4 regions of the Rhizobium sp. AN5 genome follow, and region 4 is predicted to be linked to each of the others. Evidence: predicted binding sites of a transcription regulator. Region 4 holds the regulator's gene; each other region holds the start of a gene.
What was found. The regulator PhoB, encoded in region 4, activates phosphate uptake and scavenging genes when phosphate is short. The targets are predictions, from matches to a motif close to TGTCATNNANCTGTCAT.
Positions count from the first base shown of each region.

Region 1: a site for PhoB is predicted at 2,397-2,413, ahead of CRP02_RS11275 (DUF47 domain-containing protein). Genes of this name have one in related genera too.
Region 2: a site for PhoB is predicted at 3,682-3,698, ahead of CRP02_RS19525 (UDP-2,3-diacylglucosamine diphosphatase). Genes of this name have one in related genera too.
Region 3: a site for PhoB is predicted at 1,862-1,878, ahead of phnC (phosphonate ABC transporter ATP-binding protein). Genes of this name have one in related genera too.

Region 1 is NZ_OCMJ01000003.1:1,711,363-1,719,139, forward strand. Features, by position in the region: gene CRP02_RS11265 (Ku protein) at 1-605, opposite strand, end outside; gene CRP02_RS11270 (inorganic phosphate transporter) at 703-1,707, opposite strand; gene CRP02_RS11275 (DUF47 domain-containing protein) at 1,707-2,351, opposite strand; gene CRP02_RS11280 (NUDIX hydrolase) at 2,466-3,008, shown strand; gene CRP02_RS11285 (efflux RND transporter permease subunit) at 3,016-6,162, opposite strand; gene CRP02_RS11290 (efflux RND transporter periplasmic adaptor subunit) at 6,164-7,312, opposite strand; gene CRP02_RS11295 (response regulator transcription factor) at 7,502-7,777, shown strand, end outside.
Region 2 is NZ_OCMJ01000004.1:1,421,099-1,428,875, forward strand. Features, by position in the region: gene CRP02_RS19510 (ABC transporter ATP-binding protein) at 1-247, opposite strand, end outside; gene CRP02_RS19515 (ABC transporter permease) at 258-1,418, opposite strand; gene dgcA (N-acetyl-D-Glu racemase DgcA) at 1,562-2,545, shown strand; gene CRP02_RS19525 (UDP-2,3-diacylglucosamine diphosphatase) at 2,791-3,627, opposite strand; gene CRP02_RS19530 (NADP-dependent malic enzyme) at 3,857-6,172, shown strand; gene CRP02_RS19535 (DUF2865 domain-containing protein) at 6,308-7,408, shown strand; gene bluB (5,6-dimethylbenzimidazole synthase) at 7,478-7,777, opposite strand, start outside.
Region 3 is NZ_OCMJ01000004.1:2,824,483-2,832,259, reverse strand. Features, by position in the region: gene phnK (phosphonate C-P lyase system protein PhnK) at 1-374, shown strand, start outside; gene phnL (phosphonate C-P lyase system protein PhnL) at 379-1,086, shown strand; gene CRP02_RS26400 (DapH/DapD/GlmU-related protein) at 1,083-1,700, shown strand; gene phnC (phosphonate ABC transporter ATP-binding protein) at 1,937-2,797, shown strand; gene phnD (phosphonate ABC transporter substrate-binding protein) at 2,883-3,788, shown strand; gene phnE (phosphonate ABC transporter, permease protein PhnE) at 3,858-4,844, shown strand; gene phnE (phosphonate ABC transporter, permease protein PhnE) at 4,844-6,193, shown strand; gene CRP02_RS26375 (DUF1045 domain-containing protein) at 6,461-7,159, shown strand; gene CRP02_RS26370 (alpha-D-ribose 1-methylphosphonate 5-triphosphate diphosphatase) at 7,156-7,777, shown strand, end outside.
Region 4 is NZ_OCMJ01000004.1:194,473-202,249, reverse strand. Features, by position in the region: gene CRP02_RS13235 (O-succinylhomoserine sulfhydrylase) at 1-190, shown strand, start outside; gene apaG (Co2+/Mg2+ efflux protein ApaG) at 427-819, shown strand; gene CRP02_RS13225 (Hsp33 family molecular chaperone) at 857-1,846, opposite strand; gene argF (ornithine carbamoyltransferase) at 2,070-2,987, opposite strand; gene CRP02_RS13215 (aspartate aminotransferase family protein) at 3,042-4,244, opposite strand; gene CRP02_RS13205 (GcrA family cell cycle regulator) at 4,675-5,208, shown strand; gene phoB (phosphate regulon transcriptional regulator PhoB) at 5,508-6,191, opposite strand; gene phoU (phosphate signaling complex protein PhoU) at 6,223-6,948, opposite strand; gene pstB (phosphate ABC transporter ATP-binding protein PstB) at 7,047-7,777, opposite strand, start outside.

The DNA of each region.
Region 1 (7,777 bases), on a different contig from region 4:
ATCTGTTTGCCGATGCGTTTTTCCATCGCGTCCAGCAGCGGCTTTTCGATTTTCATCTTCGGGTCCAGCGCGTCGATGCTTTTGCGCACTTCCTCGCCATAGTGCAGGGTCCACAGAATGATGCCCTTGCCAGACGGTTCCAGCAGAACCGCTCTTTCGCGGCGATAGAGAACAAGCCGCGCAATGCCGACAACGCCGTTTGCCCGCATGGCTTCCCGGATCACGCTGAAGGCTTCCGTGCCGATCTTGTCTTCCGGGCGTAGGAAGTGCGGCCGGTCGTACCATATCCAGTCGATAGAGCCTGTGGGTACGAAGGTCTGGATGTCGATGGTGCGGGTGCTTTCGAGCGCGACCGCATCGATCTCGTCATCCTCCAGCAACACATAATCGTCTTCGCCGCGGGGAAACCCCTTTACCTGGTTCTTTGCGGCCACCGGCTTGTGGGTAACGCTGTCGACATAGCGGCTTTCGACGCGATTGCCGGTTTTGCGGTTGAGAACGTGGAAGCGGTATTTGTTGCTTTCGGTTGTGGCAGGAGTCAGCGAAACTGCGGCCGTCACCAGCGACAGCTTCAGATAGCCCTTCCAGAAAACCTGCCGTGCCATGATCCGCGATCCGCCTTGTCGCCTGTTGTCTCCCGGATCAACAACCACAGGGTGGCTTTTGTTCCGGGAGCTTTGGCAGAGAGGACGGGTCTCTGTCTCAGCCGAACAGCGATGTAAGACCATAGACAGATGCGGATATCAGGGCAGCGGCCGGCATGGTCACGACCCAGGCAATGACGATATTGCCCGCAAGGCCCCAACGCACCGCCGAGACGCGACGCGCGGCACCGACGCCGATGATGGCGCCGGTGATCGTGTGGGTGGTGGACACCGGAATGCCGAGCCACGTCGCGCCGAAAAGTGTCAGCGCACCGCCGGTTTCGGCGCAAAACCCCTGCATCGGGTTCAGCCTGGTGATTTTTGACCCCATGGTGTGCACGATGCGCCAGCCGCCGAACAGCGTGCCGAGCGCCATCGCCGACTGGCACGAGATCACCACCCAGAACGGCACGTAGAAGCTCTCTCCAAGATGCCCCTGGCTGAACAGCAGCACGGCGATGATGCCCATGGTCTTCTGTGCATCATTGCCGCCGTGGCCGAGCGAATAGAGCGAGGCGGAAATGAACTGCATGATGCGGAAGGTGCGATCCACGGCGAAGGGTGTCTGGCGCACGAATAGCCAGGAGACGGCAAGCACCAGCAGCAGTGCCAGGAAAAAGCCGATGGCCGGCGACATGAAGATCGCGCCCACGGTTTTCAGAAGACCCGACCAGACGATGGAGTTGAAACCGACCTTCGCAAAGCCCGCACCGACGAGACCGCCGATCAAGGCATGTGACGAGCTGGAGGGAATGCCGAAAATCCAGGTGACGATATTCCAGACGATGGCGCCCATCAATGCCGCGAAGATGACCTGCGGGGAAACGATGGCCGGATCGATGATGCCGGTGCCGAGCGTTTCGGCCACATGCAGGCCGAAGAACAGGAAGGCGATGAAATTGAAAAAGGCCGCCCATGCCACCGCGTATTGCGGGCGCAATACACGGGTGGAGACGATGGTGGCGATGGAATTTGCGGCGTCGTGGAGACCGTTCAGAAAATCGAAGAACAGCGCGATGGCGATAAGGCCGACAAGCAGCGGCAGTGCGAGCGCTACATCCATCAGACGTTCTCGATAACGATGCCGCTGATCTCGTTCGCCACGTCCTCGAAGCGGTCGACGACCTTTTCGAGTTCGCCGTAGATCTCGCTGCCGATCATATAGGCCATGGCATTGCCGGTCGCACCATGGCGCCGGAAGAGGTCCTTCAGGCCCTGGTCATGAAGCTCGTCGGAGCGCCCTTCAACGCGGGTGACCTCTTCGGCAATCACCGACAGGCGCTGGGCATTGGTGCCGACCTTTTCCAGAAGCGGGATGGCTTCGGCGACGAGGCTTGCCGCACGCACGATCTCGTGGCCCATCTCGCGCATCAGCGGGTCGAATTCGGTTTGCTCGAACAGCCGGATCGTCTTGACGGTCTTGTGCATCATGTCGATGGCGTCATCCATGGACTGGATGAGGTCCTTGATATCGCCACGATCAAAGGGCGTTATGAAGCTGCGGCGCACCGCAAGCAGAACGTCGCGGGTAATATCATCCGCCTGGTCTTCGAGGGCGACGATAAGGTCGCAGTTTTTCTCGACGTCGACGCCGCTCAGAAGGTGGTCCAGAGCTGCGGCGGCTTTGACGACCGTTTCCGAATGTTTGCTAAACATGTCGAAGAAACGGTCCTCGCGCGGCATCAGCTTGCGAAAAATGCTCATCATGCGAATTGGCCCTCAATGGCGCTTTATTAGTTGTGGGGCGGTGATTGTCATAAAACTGTCATAAATGCACGCGGGGCATTGATGCAACCCGGAAAATCGGCAGTATCAACGGATATGAAATCCACGAAGAAAAGCCGGAAAGCCCGTCCGGCGCGTTCCCTGACATTGCTCCAGCAACTTGCTGCTGTTCCCGAAAAGCTGTTCACCGGCTCTTTCCGGCAGCAATATGCCGCCTTATGCTTCCGTTATACCGGAAGCGGTGAAGAGATCGAAATCCTCGTCGTCACCTCTCGCACCAGCGCACGCTGGATCATTCCGCGCGGCTGGCCGATGAAACGCAAGAAGCCGCATGAGGCTGCCGCGATCGAAGCGTGGGAGGAAGCGGGCGTTCGTGGCCGCGTGAGGAAGGACGCCGTTGGCCGCTACACCTATCTCAAGATGCTCGACAGTGGCGATGTCGTTCCCTGCGTTGTCGATGTCTTCCAGATCGAGATCACCGGGGAGGAAACGAGTTTCAAGGAGCGCGGCGAACGCCTTCTGGAATGGGTTCGCCCGGACGAGGCAGCAAGGCGCGTCCGGGAGATCGAACTGAAATCGCTTCTGGTCGACTTCCGCCCGAGGGGGAAGAGGAAACGCCTGACCGAGGAAAAGTCCTAACGCGAACCTAGGATGGTGATGCTGGTCGTTCGACCGATCCGGCCTCTCCCATCTCGTCCGGTGCCTTCGGTAGCAGGCGGGCGAAACGCCGGGTGATGCTGTCGATGTAAGACAGGATTGTCGGCACGACGATCAGGGTGAGCAGGGTGGAGCTGATGAGGCCGCCGATTACTGCGTGCGCCATTGGCGCGCGCTGCGCCCCGCCACCGCCCACGGCCAGCCCGAGCGGAATCATGCCGAAGATCATTGCAAGCGTCGTCATGATGATCGGGCGGAAGCGGATGATGCCGGCGCTTGCCAGCGCTTCGTTGAGTGGAAGTCCACGCTTCCTTTCGCGGTTGGCGAAATCGACAAGCAGGATGCCGTTTTTGGTAACGAGGCCCATCAGCATGATGAAGCCTATCAGCGAGAACATGTTGATCGTGCTGCCGGCAACCAAGAGCCCGACGAGGACGCCGATGAGAGACAGCGGCAGCGACGCCATGATGGCGAGCGGTTGCAGGAAGCTGCCGAATTGCGAGGCGAGCACGATGTAGATAAAGATGACCGCCATTGCGAGCGCGGTGACCATGTGGCCGACCGTCTCCTCCATGGTTTCGGCGTCGCCGCCGAAGCGGATACGGTAGCCGTCCGGCAGGTCGCGGGCGGCGGTGAGGGTCTTCAACACGTCTGACACTTCGCCAAGCGCTCGTCCTGATATGTTGGCCGAAACCAGCACCTCGCGGCGATTGTCGATGCGGCGGATTTCGGCGGGTGCTTCCACGGTGGTGATATCGGCGACCTGATCCAGACGTACCATCAGGGGCGAGCCGTTGGATCCCGTGCTGCCGGTGGCGATCATCAACTCACTGATCCTTGTCGTGTCGGCACGCCGCTCGCCGGGCAGGCGCACGACGATGTCGTAGCTGTTACCGCCCGCATCCGTCCATTTCGACACGTCCTCACCGGCGATGAGCGGCGAGAGCGCTGCGGCAAGATCGGATCGGGAAATGCCGAGATCGCTTGCCGCCTCGCGTTTCAGGCGTACCGAAAGGACGGAGGTCACGTCGCGGGTGCTTGAGGTCACATCCACGAGGCCGGGGATTTTTTTCATGTCTTCCATCAGACCGTCGGCGATCTTTTCAAGGATCGCCCGGTCGTCGCCAAGAATGCTGAGCTGTGCGGGGCTTTCGCCACCGCCGAGACCGTTTTGCAGGATCGCGACCTCTATGCCCGATATGGCCGACAGGCGCTTGCGGATTGGATCGGCCAGCGTGACCGGAGTTCGGGTGCGCATCTCCAGCGGGACCAGTCCCACCAAAACGGCGGCGCGATGTTTACCGACGGTGCCGCCGGTATTGACGGTGGAATAGAGCATCTCGACCTCCGGGAATTCCTGGAGTGCCTTCTCGACCTGCCGCACTTTCTCCGTGGTGTAATCCAGCGAGGAGCCTACCGGTGCCGTGACATTGATCTGGAAGCGGCCTTCATCCGTATTCGGGACGAACTCCGCACCGACCAACGGCACCATGAGCAGGCTACCGACAAAAATGCCTGATGTGACGAGCAGGGTGACGAGCCGGTGGCGCAATGTCCAGCCGATCACGTGCCGATATTGATCGGCGAGCCATTCGAAGGCGTGATCGAAACGGGCGATCAGCCGGCCCACCGGCCCGCGCCGGGCGTTGGGTTGCGCATCCGGATCGTACCAGACGCTCGACAGCATCGGATCGAGCGTGAAGGCGACGAAAAGCGAGATCAGCACGGCAGCTGAAACGGTGATGCCGAATTCGTAGAAGAACCGGCCGACGATGCCGTCCATGAAAGCGACGGGTAGGAAGACCGCCACGATTGTCGCCGTTGTCGCGATAACCGCAAGTCCGATTTCGTTCGTGCCGTCGAGTGCTGCGCGGATATGGGATTTCCCCATGTGAAGGTGACGGGTGATGTTTTCGCGCACGACGATGGCGTCATCCACCAGAATGCCGATGGAAAGCGTTAGCGCCAGGAGGCTCAGTGTATTGAGCGTGAAGCCCATAACATCAATGACCGCCAGCGTGCCGATGATTGCAATCGGCAGCGTCAGTCCGGTGATGACGGTGCTGCGCCAGGAATTGAGGAACAGGAAGACGATGGCTACGGCAAGTGCCGCCCCTTCTATCAACGTCGTCTGCACCTGCGTGACGGATTCCCGGATGGGAATGGATGTGTCCGTAATGACTCGCAATTGCACGTTTTGCGGAACAAGGTCGGCATTGAGGGCGTCCAGGCGCTTTCTCACATCCGCGACGACCTGAACCGTGTTGGCATCCTGAACCTTGACGATGTCGATCGCCAGCGCAGTCTGGCCATTATAGAGGGCACGGTTTTCGGGGTCGGCAGCCCCTTCGGAGAGCGCGGCGATGTCGCGAAGATAAATGGCTGTGCCACCGCGCCGGGCGACGACCATGTCCAGCAGCGCCTGCGGTTCTGCGATGCGGCCCTGCACCTGGATCGTGCGTTCGGAAACGGTATCGACAAGGCTTCCAGCCGGGCTGTTGCTGTTGCCGGTGCGTAGCGCGCTCACCACCTCGTTGATGCCGATCCCAAGCGCGCGCATGCGGGTGTCGTCGATCACAATGTCGATCTGCCGCTTGCGGGCGCCAACCAGCGTTGCCTGCCCGACACCGGGAACAGTCGTCAGTTGCCGCAGCACCTTCTGGTCGGCAAGGGTGGTGAGTGCGGGTACGTCGAGCGACGTCGAGCTTATCGCCACCGACAGGATAGGTTCGGCGGCGGGATCGAACCGGGATATGACCGGCTTTTTGGCCTCTTGCGGGAAATTCGCGTCGATGGCGGCGATCTTGTCGCGCACGTCCTGTGCCGCGGTTGCGCTCTTAACCTCGAGCTTGAATTTTGCGACGACGACAGAGCGTCCCTCGTAGGAGGTTGACGTGATCTCGTCCAGACCGCCGATGGCGTTCAGCGCATCCTCGACCGGGCGCGTCAATTCTGTCTCCACCGTTTCCGGCGTGGCGCCCGGATAAGCGGTGGACACCACAACGACCGGAACGTCGACATTGGGGTAGAGGTCGAGCCCCAGCCGCTGCAACGAGAAAAGACCCATGACCAGAAGCGCCACCATCATCATGGTGGCGAAAACGGGATGGGAGACGGATATGCGGGTCAGAAACATCTTAGCCTGCCTTGTCGACCGTAACAGCCATGTCGGGCTGCAATTCGGGAAGCGGTGCGGTCAGGATCGTTTCGCCATCCTGGAGACCGGCGCCTATCTCGATCAGGCTGCCATCGTTCCAGCGCGATCCCACCGCCACCGTCTGGCGGCGAAGATGGCCGTTCAGGACTTTAAGGACGTGGTAGCCGGTTTCGTCTTTGCGAAGTGCGATTGCAGGAACGACAAGCGCATCGTTTTTTTCGCGCACGAGGATGGACCCGCTGGCGAACATTCCTCCCCACAGCCGGCCGTCGCGGTTGGCGAGCCGCAGATAGACGGCGACAAAGCGCGTCCCGTCTTCGGCAACCGGGCTGATGCGGTCAACGGTGCTTCTGAGAGGCTGGCCGCCGATGCCGTCAATATCGAGTTCGGCGGTCTGGCCAACGGCGACACGTGGGATGTCGCGCGTGGCAACGAGAACCTTCGCCTCAAGCATGCTTGTATCGACCAGCGTCATGAGTTCACCATCGGCACTGACGCGGGAGCCGGCTTCTGCCTGCCGGCGGGTAATGGTGCCATCAAAAGGCGCGCGGATTTCGGCATTGCGAAGGGCAAGGCGGGCGATATCCACCTGCGCCGAAAGGCTCTGCAGCCTTGCCGTTTTCACAACGACATCGCTCTTCGCCTTGTCGAGCTGTTCAGCCGATGCGATGTTTTTTGACGCTAGCTGTTCGGTTCGGGTGAGGGCCTGCATCGCCAGTGTCAGTTCGGCCTCGGCCGCATCCCGGTCACTCTGCCGCAGCAGAAGCGTCGATTGCAGTTCCTCGGTTTCGAACCGCACGAGCAGGTCGCCCGCCCGCACCGCCTGTCCGTCCCGGACGTTCATATCCAGAATTTTTCCAGCCTCGCGGGCGCGGATCACGACACGGCTGACCGGCTGAAGTTCGCCGCTGATGCTGATCCGCTCCGCCATCGCTCGTGTGCCGATCCTTGCGATTTCCGCAGCCGTCAGTTCGAACGGGATACCGGCCGGGCTCATCGAGGTTGACGCCACGATCCCCTTCACGCGCTCGTTCGCATCGACGCTTCCGCGCGCCGGATCGAGAGCCGTGACGACGAGAGCGCAGCCCGCAAGCGCGATCCCCGCCTTGATCGTTCTTTTCACCCACATAACATAATCCTTCCAGGCAAAACTCATCCTGTGACCGCCGATCAAGCGGTCATGTCGCCTGTCGTGCAGGCTGATGTCTTCTGGATAAGTGTTCATAATTGCAGCAGCATTACCCGCCCGCATCTTCTGCGCCGCAATACTGCCGCAACCTTTCTGGCAGACAAGGAGGGGGCGAAGGGACGGTGGCAAATGAGACTTCTGTTGATTGAGGACGAAAAGGAAATGGCTGATGCGCTGTCGACGACGCTCGGCAAGCAGGGGATCGTCATCGACCATACGATGCGGCTCGGCGATGCGATGGAGCTAGCGCGCCAGCATGTCTATGATGCCATTCTGCTGGACCGTCGTCTGCCGGACGGGGAGGGGCTTACCTTCATTCCAAAGCTACGCCGCGCCGGTATCGATACGCCTATCATCTTATTGACGGCGATGAATGAACCGGAGGAGCGGATCGAGGGGCTGAAT
Region 2 (7,777 bases), 1.2 Mb from region 4:
TACCGAGAATGCGGATTGCGCCCGCCTGACGTGGCAGAAGCCTCAAGATCGCACGCATCAGGACGGATTTACCCGCGCCGGATGGGCCGATGAAGCCAAGGATTTCACCGCGATAAACGTCCAGATCGAGATTCTCAAGCACGTTCCTGCCGTTGAAACCGACAGTCACGCCCTCGACGGAAAGAACCGTCTCACGGCCGTCCTTTGCAGTTTTTGTCTCTTGCGGCTTCTGGTCCAAAGTTTCCAACGCGCCCTCCTTAAAAATCGATGGCTGCGTAGAAGATGGCAAAAAGGCCATCCACCAGAATGACGACGAAGATCGATTTGACCACCGACGACGTGACGTGTTTGCCGAGCGATTCCGCCGAACCGCCAACTTTCATACCCTCAACCGCCGCAACGATGCCGATGATCAGCGCCATGAACGGTGCCTTGATCATGCCGGCTGCTATGGTCGATTCCTCGACCGCGCCGTGCAGACGCGACAGGAACACTTCGAAGGTGATGCCGGAATAGAGAAGCGTGACGATGGCGGCGCCGAAAAGTGCGGCGAAATTGGCAAGGATGGTCAGAAGCGGCAGTGCGATTGTCAGCGCCACGAGACGGGGAAACACCAGCACGCCGACAGGGTTGAGACCAATCACCTTCAGCGCGTCGATTTCCTCGCGCATCTTCATCGAGCCGATTTCCGCCGTGATCGCACTGCCGGAGCGACCGGCGATCATGATCGCGGTCAGAAGCACGCCGATTTCACGCAATTGCAGAATGCCGACGAGATCGACGACGAAAACTTCCGCGCCGAAATAACGCAGCTGGAAGGCGCCCTGCTGGGCGATGATGGCGCCGATCAAAAACGACATCAGCATGATGATCGGCACGGCGCGCACGCCCATATGGTCAATCTGGTTGACGATGGCCGCCGGCGATACGCCGCGTCCGCGCCCGAGCTTCATCTGCGCGCCGCGCACGGCGGAACCGAGAATATACATGCCCGCGAGGAAATCCGCGCCATTCTGGACGACAGCCTGGCCGATCGGCGCGAAAATGCGTTCGGCAAGTCCCACCTTGGCGGCAGGCTCGCCCTCCATCGCCGCTTTATCCGGCAATTGGCCGATCAGATCCTCGATTCGCTCGTTGCCGGTAAGCGTGACGGTAACGCCCTTCGCTTCCATATCTTCGCGCAATCGCCGGATGACCCAGGCGCCGGTTGTGTCGATTGCCTCCACCGTGGAAAGATCGATCTCCACCGGACCGGCAGGCCCGCTTTTCTCGATGTTTTCGAGGCTTGCAAAAATGCCGGAAAGATTGCTGTTGCGCCAGGAACCGGTCAAGGCATACCGCTGGCCGCCGCCGGAGACGGCGCCGTCTTCGGTGATTGCGGCCGGGTTCGCCTGTTGCCGTATATCCTGTTCTTGCATAATGCTCCGAGCGAGTGCAGCCGTCACGAGATTCTTAAAGGTTTCATAACGGTTTGGCCTTCGGCAAGCCACAGTGACAGCCGACAATTCGCGATAAATTTGGCGTCATGTGTCTTTTAACGCCTGTTAGGAAGTGAAAAAACATGCCCCGTTACCTTCAAGCCACAACAGAACGTTTCACCGTTGCTGGCAGCTTCACTATTTCACGCGGCACCCGGACGCATGCGGATGTCGTAACGTGCACCATCCGCGATGGTTCCTTTACCGGCATTGGCGAATGTGTGCCCTATCCGCGTTATGGCGAAAGCATCGAAGGCGTTATCGCCGATATCGAAGCAATGGCTGAGCAGATTGCCGGCGGCCTGACACGGCAGGAATTGCAGCAGGTGATGAAACCCGGCGCCGCCCGCAACGCAGTGGATTGCGCACTATGGGACCTCGAAGCCAAGATGAGTGGCAAAAGTGCTGCCGAACATAGTCTCGGACACGCGGCAAAACCGCTCGTTACCGCCTATACCATCTCGCTTGCCGACCCCGAGACCATGGCGGCGAAAACGGCGGAAAACGCTGGCCGCCCGCTGCTGAAGATCAAGACCGGAACGGCGGATGACGAGGCGCGCCTGCGGGCCGTGCGCACCGCAGCACCTGACGCGCGTATCATCATCGACGCCAATGAGGGCTGGAACGACGATAATATCGAATATTATCTGAAACTTGCAGCGGAACTGAACATCGCGCTCATCGAACAGCCGCTTCCCGCCGGCAAGGACGCCATCCTGGCCCGCATCGACCACCCGGTCCCCATCTGCGCCGATGAAAGCGTGCATTCCACCAGGGACCTCGCCGACCTGCGCGACCGTTACGATGCGATCAACATCAAGCTGGACAAGACTGGCGGTCTCACGGAAGCACTTGTCATGAAGGCAGAGGCGGAGCGGCTAGGCTTCATCATCATGGTCGGCTGCATGCTCGGCACCTCGCTCGGCATGGCCCCCGCCGTTCTGGCCGCCCAGGGAGCCGCCTTCTCCGATCTCGACGGCCCGCTTATTCTCAAGCAGGATCGGCAGCCGGGCCTCGTTTACGAGGGTTCGCTGGTTTATCCGCCGCAGCCGGAGTTGTGGGGATAAGAGCCGTCGTTCGGGTTTCGTGTGAAAGCACTACGCCGAACATCGCAATAATCTTTGCAGTATCACGTAAACTGTATGACCAACCTTGCCTCACACTCGACGTCATCCTCGGGCTTGTCCCGAGGATCTATACACGTCGCGCGAAATCAATCGGTTGCAGATCCTTGGGACAAGCCCAAGGATGACGACAGAGAGCTGAACCATCCCGCGCTTAGGGATCGCCCTGCCTGTTGAACCAACCCCAATCAGGCCGCGTGCTTGCCAATCAGCCCCGGAATATCAACCGGTTCCATCTCATCCGATGTGCGTTCAGGGACATCGCTTGTCTGCATCCAGGTGATCAGCTCGAAAGTGCCATCGGCATTTTCGGCAATCGCCGTGCAGCTCTCCACCCAGTCGCCGGTGTTGATGTAGCGGATGCCATCCATGTCTTCCATCACCGCATGGTGAATGTGGCCACAGATAACGCCTTCGACATTGTTGCGGCGCGCCTCGTCGGCGACCACACGCTGGAATTCGCCGATGAAGTTGACGGCGTGTTTGACCTGCAGCTTCGCCCAGGCAGAAAACGACCAGTAAGGCAGGCCGATGCGGCGGCGCACCGCAGCAATGGCGATGTTGATTGCAATCGCCGCGTCATAGGCCCAGTCGCCGAGATAGGCGAGAAGGCGGGCGTTGCGCACCACCACGTCGAACTCGTCGCCATGGATGACCAGATACTTCTTGCCGTCGCCCGCCTCGTGGATCATGCGCTCGGCCACTTCAATGCCGCCGAAATGCATGCCCGGGAACTCGCGCAGGAACTCATCGTGGTTGCCGGGAATATAAACGATGCGTGTTCCCTTGCGGGCCTTGCGCAACAGCTTCTGCACCACGTCGTTGCAGCCCTGCGGCCAGTACCAGCTGCGGCGCAGGCGCCAGCCGTCGATGATGTCACCGACCAGGATGATCGTATCGGCCTCGTGATGTTTCAGGAAGTCGAGCAAAAAATCCGTCTTGGCCGCCTTGGAACCGAGATGGACATCCGAAATGAAAAGCGTTCTGAACTGTCTGGTTTCAATTTGACCGGCCACGGATTTAATCCCCTTGTTCGGTTGCGTCCCTGCGGCTTTCTTCCCTCTCAGAACCAGACTCGTGTTGCAGCAACATGACAATGGCCGGTTTTTATATGGAATATGACTGATGGCATCACGAAAACGCGAATAAGCCATGCCCGCATTTGCATGAGGGGGCGGCAAATAACGGCTGTACCATGGGAAAGTTTGTTGTATTCAGAGGGCCGGAATTGAACCAGACATGACGGTGGAAGACATGACCTCTCACGATAAGAACAACACGCCCGCCAACACGGCAAAGGCCGACATCGAGGAACAGGCGCTCTTTTTCCACCGCTACCCGCGCCCCGGCAAGCTGGAAATCCAGGCTACCAAGCCCCTTGGCAACCAGCGCGATCTGGCGCTTGCCTACTCGCCGGGTGTCGCCGCCCCCTGCCTCGCCATCCATGAAAATCCGGAAATGGCAGCGGAATATACCGCCCGCGCCAATCTCGTTGCAGTGATTTCCAACGGTACGGCAGTGCTTGGCCTTGGCAATATCGGCCCGCTTGCGTCCAAGCCTGTTATGGAGGGCAAGGCCGTCCTCTTCAAGAAATTCGCCGGCATCGACGTTTTCGATATCGAGATCGATGCGCCCGGCATAAACGACATGGTCTCCACCATCGCAGCGCTGGAACCCACCTTCGGCGGCATCAACCTTGAAGACATCAAGGCGCCCGAATGTTTCGAGGTGGAGCGCCAGCTGCGCGAGAAGATGAACATCCCCGTCTTCCACGACGACCAGCACGGCACGGCGATCATCGTCGCCGCCGCCGTCACCAACGCGCTGGAACTGGCCGGAAAATCGCTTTCGAGCGTCAAGATCGTTGCCTCCGGCGCCGGTGCGGCGGCCCTCGCCTGCCTCAACCTGCTTGTCGCCATGGGCGCGAACAAGGACAACATCTGGGTCCACGATATCGAGGGTCTCGTCTATGAGGGCCGTAACACGCTGATGGACGAGTGGAAGGAAGTCTACGCGCAGAAGACCGACAAGCGGGTTCTGGCCGACTCCATCGACGGCGCCGATGTCTTCCTCGGCCTTTCGGCGGCAGGCGTGCTGAAGCCGGAACTTTTGGAGCGCATGGCGGAAAATCCGCTGATCCTGGCACTTGCCAACCCCAATCCGGAAATCATGCCGGAAGTGGCCCGTGCTGCCCGCCCGGATGCGATGATCTGCACCGGCCGTTCGGATTTCCCGAACCAGGTCAACAACGTGCTGTGCTTCCCCTATATCTTCCGCGGCGCGCTGGATTGCGGCGCAACCACGATCAACGAGGAAATGAAGATGGCCGCCGTGCAGGCCATCGCCGAGCTTGCCCGCGAGGAAGTCTCGGAAGTCGCCGCCAAGGCCTATAGCGGCGAAACGCCGATCTTCGGCCCGAACTACCTCATTCCCTCGCCTTTCGATCCGCGTCTCATCCTGCGCATCGCACCGGCCGTTGCCCGTGCTGCCGCCGCAAGCGGTGTCGCCGCCCGGCCGATCAGCGATTTCGAAGCCTATCTCGACCAGTTGAACCGCTTCGTCTGGCGCTCCGGCTTCATCATGAAACCGGTCTTCAACGCCGCCAAGGTCGCCGAAAAGAAGCGCATTATCTTCGCTGAAGGCGAAGACGAGCGCGTGCTGCGCGCCGCCCAGGTGCTTCTGGAAGAAGGCACCGGCATCCCGATCCTCATCGGCCGCCCGCAGATCATCGAAACGCGCCTGAAGCGCTTCGGCCTGCGTATCCGCCCGAATACCGATTTTGCCGTGGTCAATCCGGAAGACGATCCGCGTTACCGCGATTACGTCGATGATTATTTCGCCCTCGTCGGCCGCGCCGGCATCAACCCGGAGGCGGCCCGCACCATCGTGCGCACCAACTCCACGGTCATCGGCGCGCTGTCGGTGAAGCGTGGTGAGGCGGATGCGCTGATCTGCGGTCTGGAAGGCCGTTACGACCGGCACCTGCGCGACGTGAACCAGATCATCGGCAAGCAGGAGAGCGTTCGCTCGTTCGCAGGCCTCAGCCTGCTCATCACCCAGCAGGGCGCGCTGTTCCTTACCGACACCTTCGTCAACAACGATCCGACCTCCGAAGAAGTGGCTGAAATGGCCATTCTCGCGGCAAAGGAAATCCGCCGCTTCGGCATCACGCCGAAGATCGCGCTCGCCAGCCACTCCAATTTCGGCTCGCGCGATTCGGAAAGCGCCCGCAAGATGCGCCGCGCCCTGAAGATCGTGCAGGCAGCGGCACCCGAACTGGAAGTGGACGGCGAAATGCAGGGCGGCTCGGCACTTTCGGAAGCGCTGCGCAAGCGCGCCATGCCCAACAGCGTGCTGACCGGCGAAGCGAACCTGCTGGTCTTCCCGAACCTCGATGCCGCAAACATCACGCTCGGCGTCACCCGCACGCTGACGGAGGGCCTGCATGTCGGCCCCATCCTGCTTGGCACGGCACTTCCCGCCCACATCCTGTCGCCCAGCGTCACCTCCCGCGGCGTTGTCAACATGGCGGCCTTTGCCGTCGTGCAGGCATCGCACCCTTCGGTGTGATGAAGGCGCATTAACGCAGTTTTGAACATGCTGTTGCCGCATTGCGGCAACAGCTTATGTTATCTTCCTGAAACACGGATTTCCCGAAGCATAACACCCTCGCCACCGGCCGGGGACATCGAACGGATCGCACCATTGACCCGGCGCCGCAGCATTATCGGCCTCCTGCTTCCCCTTGTTTTCATCGCCCCGGCCGCTGCTTTCGCGGATCAGGTCTGCGATACGCTTTATGCGCAGCTGCGCGAACCGCCGCGTGTCATCGGCAACACCGCCGAGGTACGGCGTTACGCCAATGCGCTCACCCGCCAGAACATCGAGATCCGCAGGATCAGGAACGATCTGCGCCGTTACGGCTGTTCATCCGCAAGCGTCACCGTTTATGGCAGCCCGAATGCCGAACTCTGCGCGGAGATCAGCGACGCGATGGCGGATGCGCAGAGCGAACGCGATGCCATCATCCGTGATCGCGACGATGCCATGGCTGCCCAGGGCAGCGATGATGGCGACATCAGACGCCAGCGCATTCTCGCCGCCCTTGACGCCAATGGCTGCAGCGCCATTCCGGAAACGGAAGCGCGCCAGCCGACGGCCCCCGATGTGACACGTTATCCCGACGCCTTCGACCAACAGGGCAATCCGCCGGGACAGGCAGGGCTTTCGCCCTACCCCAATGCCGCTGCGGAAGGCGGGCTCCGGACGCTGTGCGTGCGCACCTGCGACGGCTCGTTTTTCCCCATCGCTTCCAATGCCTCGCCGCTCGATTTCCGTGCGCAGGCCGAACAATGCCAGAAAATGTGTCCGGGTACGCAGACGGAGCTTTATTTCCACTCCATGACGGAGCAGGAAACGGCTGACATGGTCTCGGCTGAAACGGGAAAGCCCTACAAGGACCTGCCGACCGCCTTTGCCTATCGAAATGCATCAACCAAAGCCCCAGGCTGCGCCTGCAACATGGCCGCCTATCACGAGGAGATGAAGCAGCAGGAGGCTGCGCGGCCGGAAGCTGAGAAACCCTATTCCAGCATCACGACCATTCCATCACCGCAAGGTGACACCCCTCAGAAACCCACCGAACTGCAGCAGGCCGCAAAACCGCCGGAACAACCGGTTCCGGAACGCGACTATGACCCGAACAACAGCAAGGTCCGCGTCATCGGCCCTAAATTCCTGCCCGACCAGACAGGCCGGATCGACCTGAAAAACCCGGCGCTGAAGGGCATTCAGCCGCAGCAATAGCTCCTATCAAGCACCCGGTATGGAGTTGGCAACGCTCTGTCTCACTCACAAGACGGTCGCGTCTTCTCTTTACCGCCCACCCCAGCGATTGCGAAACACCAGTTCCTCCAGCGGCACGCGCTGGCGCCAACCCTTCACCGCCAGTTCCGGCTCGGTATAAAGTGTATCGACGCGGCCGAGGCATAGCCAGGCGACGATCTCGATATGGTGGGGGATTTCCAGAATGGTGCGAATGTCGCTGTCGTGGAAAATGCTGACCCAGCCGACGCCGATGCCTTCGGCGCGCGCTGCAAGCCAGAGGTTCTGGATGGCGCAGACGGTGGAATAGACATCGGTGCGCGGATTGTGGGTACGGCCCAGCACCACCTT
Region 3 (7,777 bases), 2.6 Mb from region 4:
TGGAGCGGGTGGAAATCGGCACAGACCGCATTGACGACCAGCCGCGCGCCTTTTCCGGCGGCATGCGTCAGCGTCTGCAGATTGCCCGCAACCTGGTGACCTCACCGCGCCTCGTCTTCATGGACGAACCGACCGGCGGCCTCGATGTCTCGGTGCAGGCACGCCTGCTCGATCTCGTGCGTGGTCTCGTCAACGATCTCGGCCTCGCCGTTATCGTCGTCACCCATGATCTGGCGGTCGCGCGGCTGCTTTCCCATCGCATGATGGTGATGAAGGGTGGTGACGTCATCGAACACGGTCTGACAGACCGGGTGCTGGATGATCCGCGCGAACCCTACACGCAATTGCTTGTTTCCTCCATTTTGCAGGTTTGACGCCATGCCGACGCCCCTTATCGTTTCGGAAGTCTTCAAAAGCTTCACCATGCATCTTCGCGATGGCATCGAACTGCCTGTTGTCCGCGATGTCAGTTTCTCCGTGTCCGGCGGTGAATGTGTCGTGCTCGGCGGCCCGTCCGGCATCGGCAAAAGCTCGATCCTGAAAATGCTCTATGGCAATTATGCCATCGACAGCGGCCAGATCCTCATCCGCCACGAGGATCAGGTCATCGACATGGGCAGCGCCTCGCCGCGCACCATCCTCGAGATTCGCCATCGCACCATCGGGTATGTCAGCCAGTTTCTGCGCACCGTGCCGCGCGTTCCGGCGATCGACGTCGTCGCCGAGCCGCTTTTTGCGCGCAAGGTTGCCGCGGAAGAGGCCCGCGAGCAGGCAGCCGTTCTGCTTTCGAAACTCAACCTGCCACGGGAACTGTGGTCGCTGCCGCCAGCAACCTTTTCCGGCGGCGAGCAGCAGCGCGTCAACATCGCACGCGGTTTCATCACCGATCACGCGATCCTGCTTCTCGATGAACCGACCGCATCCCTGGATGCCGCCAACCGACGGGTGGTCGTGGAGATGATCGCCGAAAAGAAGCGCAAAGGGACCGCCTTGCTCGGTATTTTCCATGACGAGGAAGTGCGGGAAGCCGTGGCCGATCGCGTTCTGGATGTCTCGCAATTCTCCCCCCGGAAGGCAGCGGCATGAGTGTGAAGGTCGGTCTCGAACCTGTTGTCCACGAAAGTGCCCGCGTCACCAATTCATCGATCGGCCGCTATACCGAAATTTCGGAACGCTGCCGCATCGAGGAAGTGGAGATGGGCGACTATTCCTATGTCATGCAGGACGGTGCGATCTGGTGCGCCACCATCGGCAAATTCGTCAACATCGCCGCATCCGTCCGCATCAACGCCACCAATCATCCGATGTCGCGCGCCACACTTCACCATTTCACCTACCGTGCCCGCAGCTATTGGGACGACGCCGAAGATGAAAATGACTTCTTCGCCGCCCGCCGCGCCAAGCGCGTGGTGATCGGCCACGATGTCTGGATCGGCCATGGCGCGACCATCCTGCCAGGCGTCACAATCGGAAACGGTGCGGTAATCGGGGCCGGTGCGGTCGTGTCGAAAGACGTTGCGCCCTATACCATCGTCGGCGGCGTACCCGCCCGGCTGATCAGGAACCGCTTCCCGGCGGACCTTGGCCGGCGCATGGACGATCTCAAATGGTGGGACTGGGACCACGCAACGCTGCGCGGCGCATTGGACGATTTCCGCACCCTCGCCGCCGAGGATTTCGTGGCGAAATACGCCGGGTAAATCGCCCCACACCGAAGAAACTGCAGATTCCGGGGTCATGCTCCGGGGTCTCCCTAACCATGTCTGCGAGACACAGCGCGGGCTTCAAGCCCTTGGCACGACTACTAAAAGGTTCGCAGGCGACTACGCGCACGCCTTATCTGCGCATTCTGTAATATTTTCTTCATCAAACTGACATTCACGCTTCACGCACCGCTGTTAGGTCGAACCCCATCAGAAGAAGATTGGACGGGGAAATGAGCTTTCACCTGAAGCAAGTCACGCGCCGTTTCGGCAACCACACTGCGGTCGATTCCGTGAATGTGGAAATTCCGCAAGGCCAGATGGTTGGCGTGATCGGACGTTCTGGCGCAGGAAAGTCAACGCTGCTGCGCATGATCAACCGCCTCGTCGATCCCTCCTCGGGTTCCATTCATTTCAACGACACGGAAGTCTCGTCGCTGAAGGGTGCCGCCCTGCGTAACTGGCAGCGCGACTGCGCGATGATCTTCCAGCAGTTCAATCTGGTGCCGCGTCTCGACGTGCTCACCAATGTCATGCTCGGCCGCCTGAACCACCGTTCGACCGTGCTCAGCCTTTTCAACATCTTCACGGATGAAGAGCGCCTGATGGCGATTGCCGCCCTCGAGCGGCTCGGCATCGAGCACGTAGCCATGCAGGCGGCGGGCACGCTTTCCGGCGGCCAGCAGCAGCGCGTCGCTATCGCCCGGGCACTAATGCAGTCTCCGAAGATGGTTCTCGCAGACGAGCCGATCGCCTCTCTCGATCCCCTGAACGCCAAGATCGTCATGGACGCCCTGCGCGACATCAACGAGCGTGAAGGCATCACCGTCATCACCAATCTGCATACGCTGGATACGGCGCGCAATTATTGCGAACGCATCATCGGCATGTCGCAGGGTCGAGTCGTTTTCGACGGAACGCCCGCCGAACTGACGGCGGCGGCGGTCACGGAGATTTACGGCACGGATTCACACGGCGCCGGCATCGACGAGACCATGACCTCGACCAGCATCAATATTCCCGGCGCGCAGCTTGCCGCGCGTCCGGTTCAGCAATCTGCCGGTCCCGAACCGCTGGCTCTCGCCGGGCTCTGAGGAACCGCTCAGCATCGTTTGCGCCCGCGTCAAGGGCCGATACTTCACAACAAACTCCGGCTCGCCGGGAAACAGGAGAAAGTCCATGTTGAAGAAAATCCTTCTTTCGGCAGTCGCCCTTGGCGTTCTGGCCGGTTCGGCCATGGCTCAGGACGTCAAGGTCCTACGTATCGGTCTCGACGGTTCGGAAAATGAAGCCGACCAGATCCGCAACACGAAGTGCGTTGCCGATGGCCTCAAGGCTGCAACCGGCGTTTCCGAAGTTCAGGTTTTCCCGTCGCCGGACTATAACGGCGTTATCCAGGGCCTGCTCGGCGGCACCATCGACATTGCCTCCATGGGCGCTTCTTCCTACGCCAAGATCGCCATTGCCGATCCCAAGGCCGTCGATCCGATCCTGACCTATACCGGCTCTGACGGTTCCAGCGGCTACTACACGATCATGGTTGCCCGCAAGGACAGCGGCATCAAGTCTCTGGCTGACGCCAAGGGCAAGAAGATCGGCTTCGCCGACCCTGACTCCACCTCCGGCTTCCTCGTCCCGAACGTATCGATCCCGAAGGAAACCGGCGTTCCGGTCAAGGAATATTTCTCCGAAACCGGCTTCGGCGGCGGCCATGAGAACCTTGTTCTCGCCGTTCTCGATAAAAAGTTCGACGTCGGCACGACATTCGGTTCGGGCGTCGGCAAGTGGGAAGAAGGCTACTCCGGCGGCAACCTTCACCAGATGGTCAAGAAGGGCAACCTCGACATGGACGATATCGTTCAGGTCTGGAAGTCCCCGCTGATCCCGAACGGTCCGCTTCTCGTTGCCAACAAGATCGGTGACAGCATGAAGCAGAAGGTCGAAGACTTCTTCATGGAACTGCCGAAGAAGGATCTCGCCTGCTTCCAGGGTTACACCCAGGGCAAGAACACTGCCTACATCAAGGTCGACCCGGCTTTCTACCAGACGATCATCGACGCCCGTAAGTCCGTTATCGGCGGCTGATCCTCAGATCATATCCAGAAGCGGCGGTGCCTTGCGGCATCGCCGCTTTTGCCAATAAAGGAAAGCGGCATGGCGACCACACTGCAACATGGTACCCTCACGCCCGAGGGATTGAGCGCATCGTCCCGAACGGTGATGCGTCATTATCAACAGCAGCTTAGGACACGGCGGATTTATACCGTTATGTCGCTCGTTATATTCCTCATCGTCCTTGCCGCCTCACTGAATTTCGCCAATGAGGCCAATTCGGGCAAGTTCTTCGAGCGCCTGCCATATTTTTTCGACTTCATGAAAACATTCGTGCCGGATAGTCCCCTGGAGGTCTTCCGGGCGATGTTCGACCTGCCGTCGCCCTATGACAACGGTTCGCTGAAATACAACTATGTCGCGGATCGCGTTTACATCACCAACGGTTTCTACATACCGCATTTCATCTATCAGCTGATCATCACGCTCAACATCGCGCTGGTCTCGACGATAATAGGCACGACCTTCGCCTTTGTGCTGTGCTTCTTTGCCTCCACCAACCTTATCGGTGCCGGCCTCGTGCGCTGGGTGGTACGCCGGGTAATGGAGATCCTGCGCGCCTTTCCGGAGATCGTCGTCGCCGGATTGCTGACTGCGATCTTATCGATCGGGCCGATCGCGGCGATCATCGCGATTTCCGTGCACACCATCGGGGCTCTGGGGAAGCTATTCTTCGAAGTCGTGGAAAATGCCGACATGAAGGCGGATGAAGGTCTCCGTGCCGCGGGTGCCAACTGGCTGGAGCGGGTGCGCTTTGCCATCGTGCCGCAGGTCCTGCCCAATTTCGTATCCTACGCCTTGCTGCGTGCCGAAATCAACGTGCGCGCCTCGACCATCATCGGCGCCGTTGGTGGTGGCGGCATTGGCGAGGTCTTCCGGCTGTCGATCGGTAACGATCACGCCTCCAAGACCTATGCCATCATCATCCTGCTGCTGATCACCATCATCGCTGTCGACCAGTTTTCCAGCTGGTTGCGCCGCAGGCTGATCGGCCATCAATCCTTCGAATTCGGACGGGGAGCGGCCTGATGTCGTCCAGCTTCATTCTCAATACCGCAGACCGCGAGAGGCTGACGGCCGCACATCCCGCAATTTTCAATCGCGGTTTCATGCAGCGATACGGCCTGCTGACCGGTATTGTCGCCGTCCTCGTCTATCTCACCGCCTGCTTTTTCTTCTTCAATGTCGGCCCCGCTTTCATGCAGGGCCGATGGGATCGCGCTTCGAGCTACATTCAGGACTGGTATTCCTGGCGGGCCCAGCCACGCCTTCGTTTCGAAGACGGCAAGGTGAACCCCCAGTGGTCAAGCCGCATGCAATATCCCACCGATGCGCCGATTGACTGGCTGCAACCCTTGCCGGATGGTGGCTACAGCGTTGTTTATGCGGGCACGCAAAACCGTCTCGACGTAACGCCGACCCGGGTGGACGTCTATGTCGACGGCAAGAACTATCCCGTCGTCATCAATGGCGACAAGGCTCTGGCGCCTGAGGTCCTGCCGCAAGAGATCACGCAGGACGGCAACAAGGTTCTCGTGCATTACGGTTTTGCCGGACAGGCGGAAATCCGCACCAGTCAGGTTTACGTGCAGCGGCGGTTCCTCGGGTGGGCGAACTTCCTGTTCGATACCAAATCGGAATTCTGGGGCAAGGGCTACGGCGACCTTGCCGCGCTGGCGCTGTGGGGGGAAAGGCTCGATCCCACGCGCTCCAACATCAGCCACATGGTCGATGATTTCCTCGACAATGGTGTCTGGCAGCACGCCGATATTCTTTCCAAGCTGATGCAGACGCTGGTGATGGCCTTTGTGGGCACGCTGTTCGGCACGCTCGTTGCCCTGCCGCTCGCCTTTCTCGCCGCACGCAATATCACCGCCAACAGGGCCGCCAACTGGGGCATGAAGCGTCTGTTCGACTTCCTCCGCTCGATCGACATGCTGATCTGGGCGCTGTTCTTTACCCGCAGCTTCGGCCCGGGACCGATCCCCGGCATTGCCGCGATCTTCTTCACCGATACCGGCGCGCTCGGCAAGGTCTATGCCGAGGCGCTGGAGAATGTTGACGACAAGCAGCGCGAGGGCGTCAAATCGGTTGGCGCTTCCCCCATTGCCGTCAATCGTTTCGGCGTGCTTCCGCAGGTCCTGCCGGTCTTTATTTCCCAGTCGCTTTATTTCTGGGAAAGCAATACCCGTTCCGCCACGATCATCGGTGCGGTTGGCGCTGGCGGCATCGGTTTGAAACTGCTGGAAGCGATGGGTACCAATGCCGACTGGGACAAGGTCGCTTATATGGTCCTTCTCATTCTCTTCGTGGTTTTCCTGTTCGACCACATCTCGAATTCCCTGCGGTCGCGTCTGATCGGGAAAACCCAGCACTAAGTGATGAAACAGAGGCGGGGTTTCGCTATCCCGCTCCCTGAGACCTGCGCAAAACCGGAACCTTTTTGCAAAAGCCCGACACATCCCTTCAATGTGCCAGCATCCGTCTTCCGGACATTCGAGAGACACGCGGCGTTTCAAGCGCTTTTTTTCCTGGGGCATCATCATTCTGTCACGGAAAGCGATTACCTCGCACTCCTGACCTTGCGGGAAGCGGGCGAGTCACGCCAAATAGCTTTTCATCCAGGTTTTCCATGATACCGAAGAGTGCTTGCCGTGCGCTACGCCATCTATTTTTCTCCGGCTAAAGATCATCCACTGACTGAAGCGGCGTCGCGCTGGCTGGGACGCAATGCGTTTTCCGGCGCCCAACATGATGACCATGCCGCCTATGCGGAGATGACGGAAGAGCCGCGCCGTTACGGTTTCCACGCGACGCTGAAAGCCCCCTTCGAGCTTGCCGAAAAATACAGCGAAGCGGATCTCGTCGCCGCCCTCGAACAGTTTGCGGCCAGCCAATCCGTCTTCGATATTCCGCGTGTTGTCATCGGCGCACTCGGGCCGTTTTTCGCGCTCGTTCCGGATCGCACCTACCAGCCGCTGCAGGATTTTGCCGCTGAGATCGTCGACCATTTCGACCGGTTTCGCGCGCCCCTGTCCGAGACCGACATTGCCCGCCGGCGCCCGCAAAACCTGACGGAAAGCCAGCGGCAAAATCTGTCGCTCTGGGGTTATCCGCATGTCATGGACGACTTCCGCTTTCATATGACGCTGACGGGCCGCATCGACGAAAGCGACGCGCCCGCTGTCCAGGATGTGCTTTCGACCCGGTTTTCCGAGTTCGTCGACCAGCCTCTCACCATTTCCGGCCTCGCTTTGTTCGTTGAGGAAACGCGCGGCGCACCATTTATCGTTCATCGCTGGCACCCGCTTGGCCAGCCGCCAAAGAAAGATGCTGACCCATGACCGAGCACGCCCTTTCCAACGCCCGTATCGTTCTGGAAGACGATATTATTGTGGGATCCGTTCTGATCCGTGACGGCAAGATCGCCGATATCAGCGAAGGCGCCTCCAAAACCGGTGAGGATCTCGAAGGCGATTTCCTCATCCCGGGTCTGGTGGAACTGCACACCGACCATCTGGAACAGCACTATTCGCCGCGTCCCGGGGTTATCTGGGATAAGATCGCCGCCATTCAGGCTCACGATGCGCAGGTCGCATCATCAGGCATTACCACTGTTTTCGACTGCCTGCGGCTCGGCTCCGACGAAGATGGCGGGTTCAAGAAGGGCGAGATGCGGGAAATGGCGGATGCCATTGAAACCGCTGCCGATCAGAACCGCCTGCGGGCAGATCACCTGCTGCACCTGCGCTGTGAAGTTGCCTCCGCCGATGTGCTCGAGCATTTCGAAGATTTTGAGACCGATCCGCGTGTGCGGCTGATTTCGATGATGGACCACTCCCCGGGGCAGCGCCAGTTCCAGTCGATGGACCAATATATATTCTATTACCAGAAGAAGCGCGGACTGAGCGACGAGGCTTTCGCCGAGTTCGTCAGACGCCGGCAGACGGCATCGGCGGAGT
Region 4 (7,777 bases):
TTCCAACAATCTCGGCGATGCCAAGAGCCTCATCACGCACCCCGGCACCACGACGCACAAGAACCTGACCGACGAGGCGCGCGCCGAACTCGGTATTTCCGGCGGGACCCTGCGTCTTTCCTGCGGTATCGAAGATACGGACGATCTGCTGGAGGATCTGGCTAAGGGTCTTGCGGCCGTTTCAATTTAAGAATTCAATCGACATATCGCCATGGCCCGACTTCCCCGTCGGGCCATGGCACGCATCCCGCCTGGGCGAAAGCCCGCGTCGGGCAACCAATATTTACCTTTATCGTTATCCCTAACGGTGAAAAAACGGCGCAACAGAAGATGCACGTGGTCGTCAAGTCATTCATTTTCTTGACGATAGCCAGAACCTGTAGTGTAGGATGATGGCAGCAGGGAAAATATCGAGGTGTGGCGCGTATGTATCGTGCTCTGACAAGGGATATCGAGGTAACGGTCGATCCGTATTATCTCGAGGAACAGTCCGACCCGGATGACGATCGTTACGTCTGGGGCTATAAAGTCGTGATCTCGAACAATTCCGATGTTCCGATAACACTCGTCAACCGCTATTGGCACATCACCGACCAGAACGGACAGGTGGATGAGGTCTACGGGCCGGGTGTCGTCGGCGAAAAACCGCACCTGAACCCCGGCGACAGCTACGAATATTCATCCGGCTGCCCGCTGGATACGCCGTCAGGCCTTATGTTCGGCCATTATGAAATGGAAACGGACAAAGGCGAAGTGTTTAACGTTACCATCCCCGCCTTTTCACTGGATTCACCCGGCCTGTTGCGGGTGCTGAATTGACGAAAAGCCGCGCGATCCACAACCGCGGCTCTCCTCGTCAGACGTTTTCAAACTCGCTGACATCATAGCGATAGGTCGTGGAGCAGAACTCGCACGTCACGGCAATCGCACCGTCTTCCTCACTCGCCTTGATCTCTTCGGCGGTGAAACCGGACAGCACACCCTTGATCTTGTCCCGTGAACAGCTGCAACGGTCGAAAATGACCTGCGGATCGTAGATGCGCACGCCGCTCTCGTGGAAAAGCCTGTAAAGCAGACGCTCCACTGGCACCTGCGGATCGGTCAGTTCGTCGGTATCCACCGTATTCAGCAGCGACACTGCCTCTGTCCAGGCATCGTCCTCGGCCCCTTCGTAATCGCCCTCGTCGCCGTCACCGCCATGGAGATCGCGCATGCGCAAACGCTCGGGCGCCTGCGGCAGGAACTGGGCAATCACGCCGCCTGCACGCCAGCTATGGCGCGGCTTGCCTTCTCCGTCACGGTCGAAGAACTGGGCAACACCGAGGCGCACGCGGGTGGGAAGCTGTTCCGACTGACGGAAATAAACCCCGGCGATTTCTTCCAGCGAAGAACCGTCCAGCGGCACGATGCCCTGATAAGGCTGCATGCCGACGCCCTGATCGATGGTGAAGGCCAGAATGCCGGTTCCGAGCAGTTGTTCAGGCGAGGTTTGCCCCGCAGCGACAGCTTCCGCCAGCCGCTCCTCATCGAAACGGGCATAAGCGCGCATGCTCTCGGGCGCGGTGAAATCCGCCACCAGAAGGTCAACCGGGCCGTCGCCCTTGGTCTGCACGGTCAGCTTGCCGGAAAATTTCAGGGATGTGCCGATCAGCGCTGTCAGAACCGTTGCTTCCGCCAGCAGGCGGGCGACAATCTCGGGATATTCGTGACGTTCGAGGATGGCATTCAACAGCGGCCCGACCTGTACGGCGCGACCGCGCACGTCCAGACCTTCGACCTGAAAGGGCACAACCTTGTCGTCGCCAGCTAAATCGAGATTGTCCAGTTCAACCGTTACATCTGCCATGTCATAACTCCCTGGCGCAGCCGTTGCGCCGCTACCGTCCAAAAGTCCGGCTTTTAAAATGTACTTTTTCAGCTTGTCGCACAGAGATCCGGGAAGCGAAACCGCCTCCGGGGAAAATCGTGCAAATCGTGAGGTAGCCCGCCAGCGAAAAGCCGACGAGCGTCTTCGAAGCCCCACAGATGGGAATGTGCATCGCCGAGTTCAAGCACCCGGCCGATAGCGGTCAGATGACGCCCATGCACCATGCGATAATGGACTTCTGCGCATGGAGCCGGTTTTCCGCCTCGTCGAAGACCACCGATTGCGGCCCGTCGATCACTGCATCCGTTACTTCCTCACCGCGATGCGCCGGCAGGCAGTGCATGAACAGCGCTTCCTTGTTGGCCTTCGCCATCAGCGCTTCATTGACCTGATAAGGCTGGAAGATATTGTGGCCGCGCGCCTTGTGTTCCTGGTTCATGGACACCCAGGTATCGGTGACGACGCAATCAGCGCCCGCCACTGCCTTGTCGGCATCGTGGTACAGCGAGATTTCGCCGCCATTGTTGCGCGCCCAGTTCAGGAACTTGTCGTGCGGTTCCGAACCCATCGGTACTGCCATCGCCATGCGGTAACCGAAACGGGCGGAGCCCTCCACGAACGAATGCAGCACGTTATTGCCGTCACCCGTCCAGGCAATGGTCTTGCCCTTGACCGGGCCGCGATGTTCCTCGAACGTCAATATATCCGCCATGATCTGGCAAGGATGCGTATCGTCCGTCAGGCCGTTGATAACAGGCACGGTGGCGTGTTCGGCAAGCTCGAGCAGACGCGAATGATCAGTGGTACGGATCATGATGGCATCGACATAGCGCGACAGCACCTTGGCCGTATCGCCAATCGTTTCCGCGCGGCCGAGCTGCATTTCCGTGCCCGACAGGAAAAGGGTCTCACCGCCGAGCTGGCGCATGCCGACATCGAAGGAGACGCGGGTGCGTGTGGACGGCTTTTCGAAGATCATTGCCAGCATCTTGCCGGCAAGCGGCTTTTCCGCTGTGCCGGTTTTGGTGGCAATCTTGCGCGTGCGCGCATCATCAAGAATTGTCCGCAGATCCTCCGACCCGACGGCCGAGAGGTCCAGAAAATGTTTTGGTGAACCCATTCTAATCTGTCCCATGCTTGCGAGCCCCTGAAGAGAGGCCCGCTCTTGATTTTTTCAGGCGCTTTTTGCCTGTTTCGCAACCGTCAGGGAGGCGGCAGCCGCGTCGATACGTGCAAGACCCTCACGGGCCTCTTCAGCCGTGGTCACGAGCGGCGGCAGAAGACGGATGACATTGTCGCCCGCAGGCACGCCAAGCAGATGCTCTGCGCGCATGGCCTGCAGCAATTCGCCCGAAGGAATCTTCGCCTTGATGCCCAGAAGCAGACCTTCGCCGCGAATTTCCTCGATCACGTCGGGATACCGGTCCTTGAGCGAGGCCAGCCCCTGCCGGAAGACCAGCGAGACGTCACGGACCTTCTCGAGAAAACCTTCGGAGAGAACGACGTCAAGCACGGCATTGCCGACTGCCATGGCCAGCGGGTTGCCGCCATAGGTGGTGCCATGCACGCCCGCCGTCATGCCGGAAGCGGCATCTGCCGTGGAAAGGCATGCGCCGAGCGGGAAACCGCCGCCGATACCCTTGGCGACTGCCATGATATCGGGCGCAACACCGGTATGTTCATAAGCAAACAGCTTGCCTGTGCGGCCGACACCCGTCTGAACCTCATCGAAAATCAGCAGCAGGCCGTGCTCGTCGCACAATCCGCGCAGGATTTGCAGGAATTCCTTGCTGGGCGAGCGAATGCCGCCCTCGCCCTGGATGGGCTCGATCAGAAGTGCTGCAGTCTCAGCCGTGATGACGGCCTTGAGGGCATCGACATCACCGAACGGAACCTGATCGAAACCTTCGACCTTGGGACCGAAACCTTCGAGGTATTTCTGCTGGCCACCCGCGGCGATCGTCGCAAGTGTACGGCCATGGAAAGCGCCTTCGAAGGACACGATGCGGAACTTCTCCGGATGGCCCTTGGTATAATGATAACGGCGGGCAGTCTTGATGGCGCATTCCAGGGCTTCCGCGCCTGAATTTGTGAAGAATACCTTGTCCGCGAAAGTCGCTTCCGTCAGGCGCCTGGCGAGTTTTTCCTGTCCCGGCACTTCATAAAGGTTCGAGACGTGCCAGACCTTCTCGGCCTGCGTCTTGATCGCATCAACGAGGTGAGGATGGGCGTGGCCCAGCGAGTTGACAGCAACACCGGCCGCAAAATCCAGATATCGCTCGCCGCTTTCCGTGAACAGCCATACACCCTCACCGCGCTCGAAGCGCAAGGGGGCTCTTGAAAACGTATCAAACAATGGCGCGCCGGCTTCGGCCATGGCTGTATCACTCCTTGCGCAGATGCGCTGTCAAACTGTTGTCAATAGGCTTGCGGGGTTATCCCTCGCCTGAAAATCAAAATGCCGCCTTGCGGCGGCAGGGGCACTATTGTCACTTCGTTTGCCGATGTCAACAAAAGTCAGCGTTTCCCGGGCTTCTCAAGCACTAGTATGCGGCGGCGAACCAGCCCCAAGGTGTTGCCTTTCAGACTCAATACGCCAGCAAGTTGGGGAAAACCGGAAAATCGATTCCAGATGATTCCCGCGACTCTTGCCACGGAGTCGGGCTGGCACTAGGTTAATCGCTAATTACTAGACTGCATTGCGGCGGAACTAGTCACCGAAAATCAGGCAGAAACCACGCTTGCGGCATGCCCGCGAGACGGAGAGGGATTCTGCCGAAAATACACGCGACAAGCGGAGAAGCGGCATGAACTGGACAGACGAACGAGTCGAAAAGCTCAAGAAATTGTGGTCCGAGGGCCTTAGCGCCAGCCAGATTGCAGCGCAGCTGGGCGGCGTCAGCCGTAATGCCGTGATCGGCAAGGTCCATCGTCTCAATCTGCCGGGACGCGTCAAGGCTGGCGGTCCTGTGACTTCGGCACGCTCCGCGCCGAAGCGCACCGCTGCCCCTGCGCCGCGCGCGACCACTTTCGCAGGTCGCGTCAACGCGGCACCGGCGCGCATCCTCACCCGTTCGAACGCGGCAACGGCGCTGCACGAGGAGATCGATATCGAGACCGCGCAGGTGCTCGATTACGTTCCTTCCAAGAACGTGGTCACGCCGATTTCCCGTCGCCTGACGCTGACGGAACTGACCGAGCGCACCTGCAAGTGGCCGGTTGGCGATCCGCTGAAGGACGACTTCCATTTCTGCGGTTGTGAAGCGCTGGAATCTTCGCCTTATTGCAAGTTCCATGCGAAACTCGCCTACCAGCCGGTGAGCGAGCGCCGCAAAGCTTGAGTGTTGCGGCACGCATTCAGCACTCAAAAATTACGGGCCTTCGGGCCCGTTTTTTTATGGTAAAAACCAAACAGGCTCCGGGGTTGGCTTGATAGCACGACGCACCCGTTACCCTTACTATTGGGCGTGACCCTTCAATCCGGATTTCAACGCGCCGCCGATCTCTCGGGTCAAAACGGACAATGGCATCGAGTTGGGCGGGTATTCATATAGAAAAAGCCCGAAACCGTTTCAGATTTCGGGCTTCCTGATTTTTTGGTGCACTACTTCGCCAGCTAAACTATCTGGTTCCGCTTCGCTCAAGCTTCCATCGAATATCCCGCACCACGCACCGTGCGGATGACATCTTGCATGTGCGAGAAATTCAGGGCCTTGCGCAGACGTCCGACATGCACATCGACAGTGCGCTCATCGACATAGATATCGTGACCCCAGACGCCATCCAGCAATTGCGAGCGGGAAAACACCCGACCCGGCGACGTCATCAGGAATTCCAGCAAGCGGAATTCCGTCGGGCCGAGGCGCACTTCGCGGCTTTTGCGGTGAACGCGATGGGTCTCGCGGTCCAGTTCGATATCGCCGCATTTCAGCACCGACGAAAGAACCTCCGGACGGGCCCGGCGCAACATGGCCTTGACCCGGGCCATGAGTTCCGGCGTCGAGAACGGCTTGACGACATAATCGTCAGCGCCGGTAGCGAGACCGCGAACCCGTTCGCTCTCTTCGCCACGCGCCGTCAGCATGATGATGGGCAGGCGTTCTGTTTCCGGCCGCATTCTCAAGCGCCGGCACAGTTCGATACCGGAGACACCGGGCAACATCCAGTCCAGGATGAGAAGATCCGGAATGCGCTCCTGCAGCCTGATTTCCGCCTCGTCGCCACGGGGTATCGTGTCGACGTCGTATCCCTCAGCCTCGAGATTGTAACGAAGCAGGACGCTCAATGCTTCCTCGTCTTCCACAACTGCAATCTTGGGCACCATATGCTGAACTCCGCAAGCTTCTGCTTGTCTGTTACTCGGTCACCGAACCAAGCGTGTTGGAACTGTCGTCTTTCGGACGCTCGCCCTCCGGCTGGCTGCCGGTGGTCATGTAATAGATCGTCTCTGCGATATTCGTCGCATGATCGCCGATACGCTCGATGTTCTTGGCGCAGAACAGAAGATGCGTGCAGGTGGTGATGTTGCGCGGGTCTTCCATCATGTAGGTCAGAAGCTCGCGGAAGAGCGACGTGTACATGGCATCGATTTCCTCGTCGCGCTCACGGATCGCATTGGCCTTTTCGGCGGAACGCGTGGAATAGACGTCAAGGACTTCCTTGAGCTGCACCAGCGCCAGGTCGGACAGATGCTCGATGCCGCGGGCGAGCTTGCGCGGAACGCCGGTGCCGGCGACAGCGATGACGCGCTTGGCCGTGTTCTTGCCAAGATCGCCGACGCGTTCGAGATCGGCGGCGATACGCAGGGTGCCGATGATCTCGCGAAGGTCTGCCGCCATCGGCTGACGCTTGGCGATGGTTACGATCGCCTTGTCGCCGATTTCGCGCTCAGCGTGGTCGAGAATTGTGTCGTCCGAAATGACTTTCTGCGCGAGCGCCGCATCGGAATTGACGAGCGCGCGCACGGCGTCACCGCACATCTGCTCGGCAAGACCGCCCATTTCGGCGATGCGGCGCGTCAGAAACTTCAGTTCGTCGTCATAGGCAGACAGGATATGCGAATGGGTCGTTGTCTGTGTCATGGTCTATTCCTCCGGCTTGGCCTGCATGCGCGTGCCCAACAGCGGGGCACGGCAGAGGCACCAGTCTTGTACGGTTACGATAAAGCACCGGCCGGGGATCAGCCGAAGCGGCCCATGATGTAGTCCTGCGTGCGCTGGTCGTCCGGATTGGTGAACATCTTGTCGGTTTCGTTTTCTTCGACAAGATGACCAAGATGGAACATGGCCGTACGCTGGGAAACGCGCGCCGCCTGCTGCATGGAGTGCGTGACGATGACGATGGTGTAGTTGGTGCGCAGTTCGTGGATCAGTTCCTCGACCTTAGCAGTCGCGATCGGATCCAGCGCCGAGCACGGCTCGTCCATCAGGATCACTTCCGGGCTGACGGCAACCGCGCGTGCGATGCACAGACGCTGCTGCTGGCCACCGGAGAGGCCCGTGCCGGATTCCAGCAAACGGTCCTTCACTTCGTTCCAGAGACCCGCTTTCTGCAGGCTATGCTCGACGATCTGGTCCATATCCGCCTTGTTGCGGGCGAGACCGTGGATACGCGGGCCGTAGGCGATGTTCTCATAAATCGTCTTCGGAAACGGGTTCGGCTTCTGGAACACCATGCCGACGCGGGCACGCAGTTCCACGACGTCGATCTGCTGATCGTAGATATCGTCGGTATCGAGCGTGATCTTGCCGGTGACCCGGCAACCGTCGATCGTGTCGTTCATACGGTTCAAGGTGCGCAGGAAAGTGGATTTACCGCAACCGGACGGGCCGATAAGTGCAGTCACCGTGTTTTCGCGGACATTGAGGTTCACGTCGTAAAGCGCGCGCTTTTCGCCGTAATAAACCGAAA